One region of the Alteromonas sp. 07-89-2 genome, then DNA from elsewhere that is predicted to be linked to it. Evidence: predicted binding sites of a transcription regulator. Region 1 holds the regulator's gene; each other region holds the start of a gene.
What was found. Region 1 encodes MetJ, which represses methionine synthesis genes. Its sites were predicted from a motif close to TAGACGTCTAGACGTCTA; they were not measured.
Positions count from the first base shown of each region.

Region 2: a site for MetJ is predicted at 1,527-1,544, ahead of metA (homoserine O-succinyltransferase). Genes of this name have one in related genera too.
Region 3: a site for MetJ is predicted at 1,075-1,092, ahead of metK (methionine adenosyltransferase). Genes of this name have one in related genera too.

Region 1 is NZ_VTYM01000005.1:157,253-160,543, forward strand. Features, by position in the region: gene F0261_RS05615 (malic enzyme-like NAD(P)-binding protein) at 306-1,541, shown strand; gene metJ (met regulon transcriptional regulator MetJ) at 1,705-2,037, opposite strand; gene metF (methylenetetrahydrofolate reductase) at 2,199-3,086, shown strand.
Region 2 is NZ_VTYM01000021.1:21,990-25,280, reverse strand. Features, by position in the region: gene F0261_RS13885 (tetratricopeptide repeat protein) at 1-1,376, opposite strand, end outside; gene metA (homoserine O-succinyltransferase) at 1,609-2,547, shown strand; gene F0261_RS13875 (homocysteine S-methyltransferase family protein) at 2,551-3,291, shown strand, end outside.
Region 3 is NZ_VTYM01000027.1:37,322-40,612, forward strand. Features, by position in the region: gene tkt (transketolase) at 1-768, opposite strand, end outside; gene metK (methionine adenosyltransferase) at 1,163-2,308, shown strand; gene F0261_RS16485 (hypothetical protein) at 2,548-3,018, shown strand; gene F0261_RS16490 (exonuclease domain-containing protein) at 3,107-3,291, opposite strand, start outside.

The DNA.
Region 1 (3,291 bases):
CTTTCAAGACTTGTGGCGCTTTTGGGTACATAAACCAGAGGCTTGTATCCATTAAGGTATGTGAACAAAATCAGTAAAGGTTAACGCCTAGTCTGCTTTTCCACATGCCACCTTGGGGCCTATTGATGATTGCTGTAAAACAAAGATCAACAAACCCTAGTGCTAACAACTATTTATAATCACTTTGTCATTATTTGGTTGTAACGCGCTTACGTTTATCTACCTATAACTATAACGACAATAAAATAGCTACAGAGCGTGAACGAAAACACCGATGAACCCTACATCTAAGGATACCTTTTTACATGTCAGATTTTAGACAACACGCACTCGACTATCACGCCAAACCCACACCTGGAAAAATCCGCGTAGAGTTATCTAAGCCAGCAGACAGCGTCGATGACCTTGCTCTTGCCTATAGCCCAGGCGTTGCCGAACCGGTCAGAGAAATTGCCGAAGACGCAGATAACGCCTATAAATACACGGGTAAAGGAAACCTGGTTGCCGTTATCAGTAACGGAACTGCGATTTTAGGATTGGGTAACCTAGGCCCACTGGCATCGAAACCTGTTATGGAAGGTAAAGCCCTTCTGTTTAAACGCTTTGCTGGCTTGGATGCCATTGACATTGAAGTGAAGCATCGTACGACCGAAGAGTTCATTAATACGGTAGCGAATATCGCTGACACATTTGGCGGCATTAACTTAGAAGACATTAAAGCGCCTGAATGCTTTGAGATTGAACAAGAGCTAATTAAGCGCTGTAAAATTCCGGTATTTCATGATGATCAGCACGGTACCGCTATTGTAACTGCAGCGGGCATGCTTAATGCTCTGGAAATTCAGGGTAAAAGCATAGAGAGCGCTAAAATTGTGTGTATGGGTGCCGGTGCAGCAGCGGTCGCTTGTATGGAACTGCTTATAAAGTGTGGTGCCCAGCGTGAGCGTATTTATATGCTAGACAGAAAAGGCGTTATCCATACTCGTCGCGAAGACTTAACTGAGCACAAAAAGCTATTTGCTAACAATACTGACAAGCGTACGCTTGAAGATGTAATGGAAGGCGCGGATATTTTTGTTGGTGTGTCAGGACCGGATGTTTTACCACCAGAAACACTGGCCTTGATGGCTGAAAACCCAATTGTATTTGCATGTTCTAACCCAGACCCTGAGATAAAGCCTGAACTTGCTCACGAAGTACGTAAAGATCTTATTATGGCTACCGGACGCTCGGACTACCCTAACCAGGTTAACAACGTACTGTGTTTCCCGTTTATTTTCCGTGGAGCACTAGATGTTCGTGCAACGGCCATTAACGATGAAATGAAAGTAGCGGCAGTAGAAGCCCTTCGTGCTATCACGAAGGAGCCTGTACCAGAAGAAGTACTAGCTGCCAGTAAGAGTACTAGTCTGACATTTGGTAAGGAGTACATTATTCCTAAACCTATGGACCCGCGTTTATGCGAGCGTATTGCTACCGCGGTATCTAAGGCTGCGATTGAATCTGGCGTTGCACGCGTGCCTGAAAGCCCAGAAGAATAAAATTCTGGTACATAAGGCAAAAAAATGAAGGGGCTAGTGCTCAACCTTTATTTGCTAAAAAGTGCGCTCAGAGAATACAAGTACATAAAAAACGGCGCCGTGTTGTGGGTTATCAACTAGCAATAACTTACAACAAAGCGCCGTTTCTCTTTAATACCAAATATCAGTCGTCTTCCGACACATCGTTTTCGAAGCTTGGATCAATGCCCATTTCTTCCATAATGCGTCTTGCTTCAGCCGGTACGCGATTAGGATTGTCTTTGCGCAGGTCATCATCGTTAGGCAATGGTTGACCGGTAAACGCATGTAAAAATGCTTCACACAACAGTTCTGAATTAGTGGCGTGACGCAAATTATTGATTTGGCGGCGAGTACGCTCATCAGTAAGCGCCTTAAGCACATTAATAGGTATAGAGACAGTGACTTTCTTTACCTGTTCGCTCTTCTTGCCATGCTCTGCGTAGGGGTGAATATATTTACCGTTCCATTCTGCCATTGTACTAACTCGGTCTACTCTTTTTTATGTTATGAAGAGAAATTCTAAACAAGTTCACGAAAAGGTCAATTGAGCAGTGTAAACCTCTTGACGTCTAGACATATATTCTTTAATTTAGACGTCTAAACGTCTATAAGAATACATTTTTGAGAGAAAAAGCCATGGTTTCTTACGCACAAGGTATCGATGCATTAAACCAGTCCCTGTCGGAACTGCGTGATATTGATGTATCTTTTGAATTCTTTCCGCCTAAAACGGAAGCCATGGAACAGACCCTGTGGAAGTCAGTTGAACGTCTAGCGCCACTAAAGCCAAGCTACATGTCGGTAACCTACGGCGCGAATAGCGGTGAGCGTGACAGAACCCACGACGTTGTAAAACGCATTCAGCAGCAAACCGGTGTCGCGGCGGTTCCTCACTTGACCTGTGTTGATGCTAGCCGTGATGAGCTTAAGCAAATTGCAAAAGACTACTGGGACTCAGGTATTCGCCGTATTGTTGCGCTTCGTGGCGATTTACCGCCAGGAGTAGAGAAAACAGAGATGTATGCCTCTGATCTTGTTGCCTTGCTAAAAGACGTTGCCGATTTTGATATTTCTGTTGCTGCCTATCCAGAGAAGCACCCTGAAGCACCAAATGCGCAGTTTGATTTACTAAACCTCAAGCGCAAAGCAGAAGCAGGTGCCACAGAAGCGATAACCCAGTTCTTTTTCGATACGAGTGTGTACCTTCGATTTAGAGACCGTGCAGCCGCAGCGGGTGTCGACTTAGATATCGTTCCGGGTATTTTGCCGGTAACCAACTACCAAACACTGGTGAAATTTGCGGGGTTCACAAATGTTCATGTGCCGGGATGGTTACACAAAATGTTCGACGGCCTTGATGCCGACGACCAAGCCACACGTAACCTAATAGGTGCTAACATCGCCATGGATCAGGTAAAGGTATTGGCTAAAGAAGGGGTAAAACACTTCCATTTCTATACGTTGAACCGCAGTGAATTAAGCTACGCCATCTGTCACATGCTAGGTGTGCGCTCAGGCACTTAATACATACAACAATCAGGATCGTGCTGACATTTTTGAATGAAGCACTCCTCAATAGGCGCAGTCAATGCGCCTTTGTTGTATAAAGCCTGCATTAAACTTTGCCACCAAGGCCGCCCGCAGTTACCATCTGATATAACATGTAATGAACTATCGATGCTTTATAACAGTCCGCATAGATAAGACCGCGCTGTTTACCATTTACACG
Region 2 (3,291 bases), on a different contig from region 1:
ATCGAAAGAGCTTGATTATAAGACTCGTGGGCAGCATCTAAGTCTCCTTGCGATCTTTTGATATGGCCTATGTTGCTAAAAGAAGCCGCTAAATCCCTATTCCATTCTCTATTGCTAGGATCGCGCGCTACTAATGCTTGTGCAATTTTTAAAACCTTTGTATATGCGCTTAGGGAATTCGAAAAATCCCCCAGTAATCTTTCGATGTGTCCAATTTTGTCATAGGAAACAAGAAGATCTCTCTGACGACTGCTATTTTCAGGAAAAGCGTCGGTTAAGGACTTACGTATATCTAAAGCTTGTTTATAAGATATGAGCGCTGAAAAATAATTGCCTCGTAATCGTTCTATATTGGCAATGTTATCAAAGGAGACTGATAAGTCTCGTTGCCATTCATGGTTGGAAGGCGTGTTTTCCACTAGAGTATGTGCAATAGTCCAAGCTTGTTGGTAAGCTTTGAGCGCCGCTGGCAGATTGCCTTGGGCCAGCTCAATATGACCAAATTTGTCATATGAAACAGCGAGGTCTCGCTTTAATTTGAAGTTGCTTGAATCGTTTGTTACTAATTTTTTACGAATCCTCAATGCGTTTTCGTAAGAGATTAAGGCTTCTGGTAAATTGCCCATAGTTACATACAAGTCGCCCATTTCGTTATGTATTGTACCCAAATGCCTACTGTTTAAGCTGTTATTACCTAGAGCATCTTTCACGATGACATACGCTTCATGGGTTTTACCAGCTCGTTGCAATAATCTAGAGAGATATATTTTGTCCCAAATATTAGCTACCCCTAATTTATGGATTTGCTGGTAAGCGGTTATTGCTAAGTCTGTGTTAACGGCGTAGGAAAGTTTTCCTAACTGACGCCATTTTTTTGTAGCGTTGCTTTGGGCTTCTACTGCTTGAGCTTCTAGATTAGCGAGCCCTTCATCTGTTTTCCCATTCGAAATAAGCTCTAGTGCATTTAATTCAGACGGTTCTGCTTCATCTAACTTATTTATTATAACCAACTCTGTAGCAGCACGAGCCTCTGGTTCATCTTCTGAAATTGGTTCAGCTAATCGTTCCAGCAGGTTATTTATTAGACGGTGCTCTTCCTTCTCGAGTAGTTCTCTTTGTATCGCAGAAAGCTTACCGTCTTTATCCAATTGCATTAACCATTCTATTTGAGATTGACTTAGCTGCTGACATTTAAGCCAGCTCCAGCCTGACATATAGGGCATATCACAAACAAAAGATTTTCCTTGTTGTCGCATAGTGTCGTAAAAGCTAAGCAAACCAATAACCGCACCACCAATAATACATACTGCCTTGTAATTGCGCAGAAACCAGTTTTCTACTAATTGACCGTAAGTCCGTTTTGATGACTGAGTCATTTGTGTCTTCCTTTCTTTGGTTTCTATGGCGTGTAAAATAATTAAGGGGAGAATAAAAATTAAACAATTTATAACAATTAGTTTTTCATTCATCAATCATAAGAGGAGTCTAAGTTGTGTCTTAATGGGTTCAAAAGTATCAATTTCGTTTAGACGTCTAGACGTAAAGATGTTGACATATTGCCAGTTATAGACACAATACAGATATTGTAATTTATCACTGGAGCCCTCTATGCCAATTCGTATTCCTGAGCAGTTACCCGCGCAGAATGTACTACTAGGTGAAAATATTTTTACCATGGACATGGACAGGGCTGCCAATCAGGATATTCGTCCTCTTGAAGTCGGTATTCTTAATTTAATGCCGAACAAGATAGAAACAGAGGTACAGTTACTTCGCCTGTTATCGAACACGCCACTGCAAATAAACGTGGATTTAATTCGAATTGATAATCAAGCGCCGAAGAATACCCCGCAATCGCACATGGATGCTTTCTATCACGACTTTTCAGCGGTAGCGAATAAGAAATACGATGGCCTCATTGTCACCGGTGCGCCTCTCGCGCTTATCGATTACGAGGAAGTAAAGTACTGGGAAACCATGACCACCATATTGGAGTGGGCGCAGCGTCACGTGAACTCAACCCTTTACTTATGTTGGGCTGCTCACGCCGCCATGTATCACTTTTACGGCATTACACGAGAGCTTAGAGACGAAAAGTTTTCAGGTGTCTTTAAACATAAAGTGAATGACCCGAACAATGAGCTATTAAGAGGCTTTGACCCTTCTTTTTACGCACCACATTCCCGCTATGGGCATATTAACACCTCGTTGTATAACAGCGTCGATGGACTTAGTGTTGTTGCAGAGTCTGACGATGTAGGCGCTTATATTGTGGCGTCAGAAGATAAGCGCATGGTATTTGTAACGGGTCACCCGGAATACGATCCAGATACACTTAAAGACGAGTATTTTCGAGATATTGCCGCGGGACAAACGCCAGTAATTCCAAAAAATTATTTTGAAGGGGATGATCCAGCCAAGCCTCCTATTGTACAGTGGCGCTCACACGGCAGCCTATTGTTTACAAACTGGCTGAATTATTATGTTTATCAGACCACGCCTTACGATTTAAGTCAGCTTGCTGAAAAGTCACAGCCAAAGAGGTAGCACGTGAGCCAAAGACCAAATTCTAGCGCGCAGACAACGCTTACAGAAGCCGCTAAAAAGCGCATTCTTATATTAGACGGCGCCATGGGCACCATGATCCAGCGCCATAAGTTAGAAGAAGAAGATTATCGCGGAACACAGTTTGCCGACTGGCACTGCGACGTAAAGGGTAATAACGACCTATTAGTACTTACCCAGCCAGACATTATTTATCAGATTCACTGTGATTATTTTGAAGCTGGCGCAGATATTATAGAAACCAATACGTTTAACGCGACGACTATCGCTATGGCCGATTATGACATGCAGGCCCAATCACGGGATATTAATGTGGCTGCGGCTAAGTTAGCGCGCAAAGCTGCCGACGAATTCACCGCAAAAACACCTGAGAAACCTCGTTTCGTAGCCGGTGTACTAGGTCCAACAAACCGCACCGCTTCAATCTCACCTGATGTCAATGACCCAGGTAAGCGCAACGTCACGTTTGACGAGTTAGTAGAAGCGTATAGCGAGTCTACCGAAGCACTCATTGAGGGCGGCGTTGACCTAATCATGCTTGAAACTATTTTCGATACGCTAAACGCCAAAGCAGCAGCGTTTGCCGTAGAGTCGGTGTTTGAAAAACTAGGTAAGTCTTTGCCCGTGATGGTATCAGGCACTATCACAGACGCTTCAGGGCGTACGCTCTCTGGTCAAACCGCGGAAGCATTTTATTACTCAATGCGGCACATAAGTCCGTTTTCA
Region 3 (3,291 bases), on a different contig from region 1:
ACCTTCTTTATTTGGCGAGCCGAAGCCAATAGTGGTTTTGCAACAAATAAGCGTAGGCTGCGCGGTGTTCGCTTGCGCCTTTTCAATAGCGGCTTTTACTTGCTCTGCATCGTGACCGTCAACGCCATCGATCACTTCCCAACCGTAGCTCTTAAAGCGTGCTGGTGTATCGTCAGTGAACCAGCCTTCTACTTCGCCATCAATTGAAATGCCATTGTCATCCCAAAACGCGATAAGCTTACCAAGGCCTAGTGTGCCGGCTAGTGAACATGTCTCGTGTGAGATACCTTCCATCAAGCAGCCGTCGCCTAAGAATGCGTAGGTGTGGTGATCAACAATATTGTGACCGTCACGGTTAAATTGTGCCGCTAGCACTTTCTCGGCAAGTGCCATCCCCACAGCATTACTGATACCTTGGCCTAGTGGACCAGTGGTCGTTTCAACACCTGGCGCATAACCATACTCAGGATGGCCTGGCGTTTTTGAATGCAATTGACGGAAGTTCTTTAATTCTTCAATTGGCAGTTCGTAGCCTGAAAGGTGAAGAAGAGAGTACAACAGCATCGAGCCGTGACCATTTGAAAGCACAAAGCGATCGCGGTTAGCCCAAGATGGGTTTGCAGGGTTGTGTGATAAGAAATCACCCCATAGTACCTGTGCGATATCAGCCATCCCCATTGGGGCACCTGGGTGACCAGATTTAGCTTGTTGAACGGCATCCATGCTTAATGCACGGATTGCATTGGCGAGTTCACGACGAGAGGGCATGTTGTCTCCTGATTTATTTTGTATCTTTTGTTTCGTATCTCAGCGGGCTAGGCAAGCTAGACGAGCGTAGAGGTAAGGCGTTCGCTCTACTTCTTTATACGAATGAATGTGGCGTTATTCTTACCTATGCCACCTTACAGTTCAATGGCTTTTGATTGCCAATAGTGAAAGTCATAGTAAAAAATGGTCTATACCTTAACCATCACGTATTCCCAATACAGCAAAAACGGTTATATCTGACGCCTAGAGCCTGAATAACCCTATAAGTGATCGGATTGTGTCAACTATTCGTAACGAAGAGACTTTTAGACGTCTAGAAGTAAAGACTGGTATTTATAACTTGTTTTAGTACAATATACGACTATTTTGATAATTTAACGCTTACGGAGCATTTATGGCCACGCATTTATTCACATCCGAGTCAGTGTCTGAAGGACATCCGGACAAAATTGCTGATCAGATCTCAGATGCGGTTCTTGACGCTATTTTAGAACAAGATCCTCGCGCTCGGGTGGCCTGCGAAACGTATGTAAAAACCGGTATGGTTTTAGTGGGTGGTGAAGTAACCACCTCTGCATGGGTAGATATTGAAGAGCTTACCCGAAAAACAGTTAAAGAAATTGGCTACACGCACTCAGATATGGGCTTCGACGCTGATTCATGTGCGGTATTAAATGCTATTGGCAAACAGTCACCTGACATCAATCAAGGTGTTGATCGCGCAAGTCTTGAAGAACAAGGTGCTGGTGACCAAGGTCTAATGTTTGGCTACGCTAGCGACGAAACTGACGTACTAATGCCTGCGCCAATCACGTACTCTCACCGCCTTGTTCAAAAACAAGCTGAAGTGCGTAAATCTGGTAAGCTAGACTGGTTACGCCCAGATGCTAAAAGCCAAATTACTTTCAAATATGAAAACGACAAGCCTGTTGGCATCGACGCAGTTGTGCTTTCAACCCAGCACTGTGATTCAGTAAGCACTGAAACAGTTCGCGAAGCAGTAATGGAAGAAATTATTAAGCCAGTGCTGCCTAGTGAATGGATTGATGGAAATACACGCTTTCACATTAACCCGACGGGACGATTCGTTATCGGTGGTCCAATGGGCGACTGTGGCTTAACAGGTCGTAAAATCATTGTTGATACTTACGGTGGTATGGCCCGTCACGGTGGTGGCGCGTTCTCTGGTAAAGATCCATCAAAAGTAGACCGCAGTGCAGCATACGCGGGTCGTTACGTTGCTAAGAACATTGTTGCAGCAGGTCTTGCCAAGCGTTGCGAAATCCAAGTGTCTTATGCAATTGGTGTGGCAGAGCCAACGTCTATCAGTATCGATACCTTCGGTACAGGTGTGGTAGATGAGAAAACATTAGTGGCACTGGTCCGTGAACATTTCGACCTACGCCCGTATGGACTTATTCAAATGCTAGACCTTGAGCGCCCTATCTACCGCCCAACGGCTGCTTACGGTCACTTTGGTCGTGACGAATTCCCATGGGAAGCAACAGATAAAGCAGAAGCGTTAAAAGCATCGATTTAATTCGACAACCAAATAACGCTTTTAAATACGCCGCTCAGTTTTTATAACGCTTTGCAAAAAAGTGTTTGTATAAACTAGCGGCGTTTTTATTTGGCTCGCAAAATCAACGAAACAAATAAAAAACAGTAAAGAATATTTTCATCATTTATTTTTTGCAGCTATGCTTAAATAACGAACACACTATCGCTTGTAGTTTCTGGTTGTTTACAAGCCATGATAACAACAACTTGGGCTCTTCCATGAATGTGGTTACTGGAATTCTTCTGGCACTTACTTTGGCTGCGTCTATGGCGGCTTCCCCCGTGCTCGCGGAAATGAATGCTCCCCACTACAGTCCTATCCAATTCAAAAGCAAAAAAATAGCCCGGTGGCAGCTAAATACTATGTACCGCATTCAATCTACAACCGAAACTTATCTATACGACAATAGTTATACCTACCCAGCGGGATCACAAGGTATGTTTAGCGCCAGCCGGCGGTTTAACACTTGGGTTCCGCAAAAGGTCTATGCAACGTACAAAACCAACAATACCGCCTTTCAGCATTACGCAGAGTGGCTTTATTTACCTCATGATGTAGGTACTTTTACTCGGTTGGGCTGGCTGCTTGGCAAAAGCGAGGGTTTAAACATGGCGGTAGAACTTGAACATAGGCAAGTTGGGGAAGAAGAGAATATGGCTCTCTCCTTGGGCGTTAATTACTTGTTTTAAGTCATCCTTGTTTTAGGTCACCGCTACATTGCATTCACAGTGCGCTTTAAGTATTCCCTCCAATCATAAAGACGAAACGTAGCTGCCGTTAAGCCAATGATAAGGTTTTTGCGTAAGTCTGTTGAATTACCATCGCGTCGGAACTCGCTCTATGACGCTTAACATCAAGTTGGCTCGTAAGGCGGCTTTTCACCTCATGCCATTGATTCATTTGTGCTTCAGACAAAATATATTCTAATGCTCTACACGTAAAAGACATTTCTACCTGCGCTG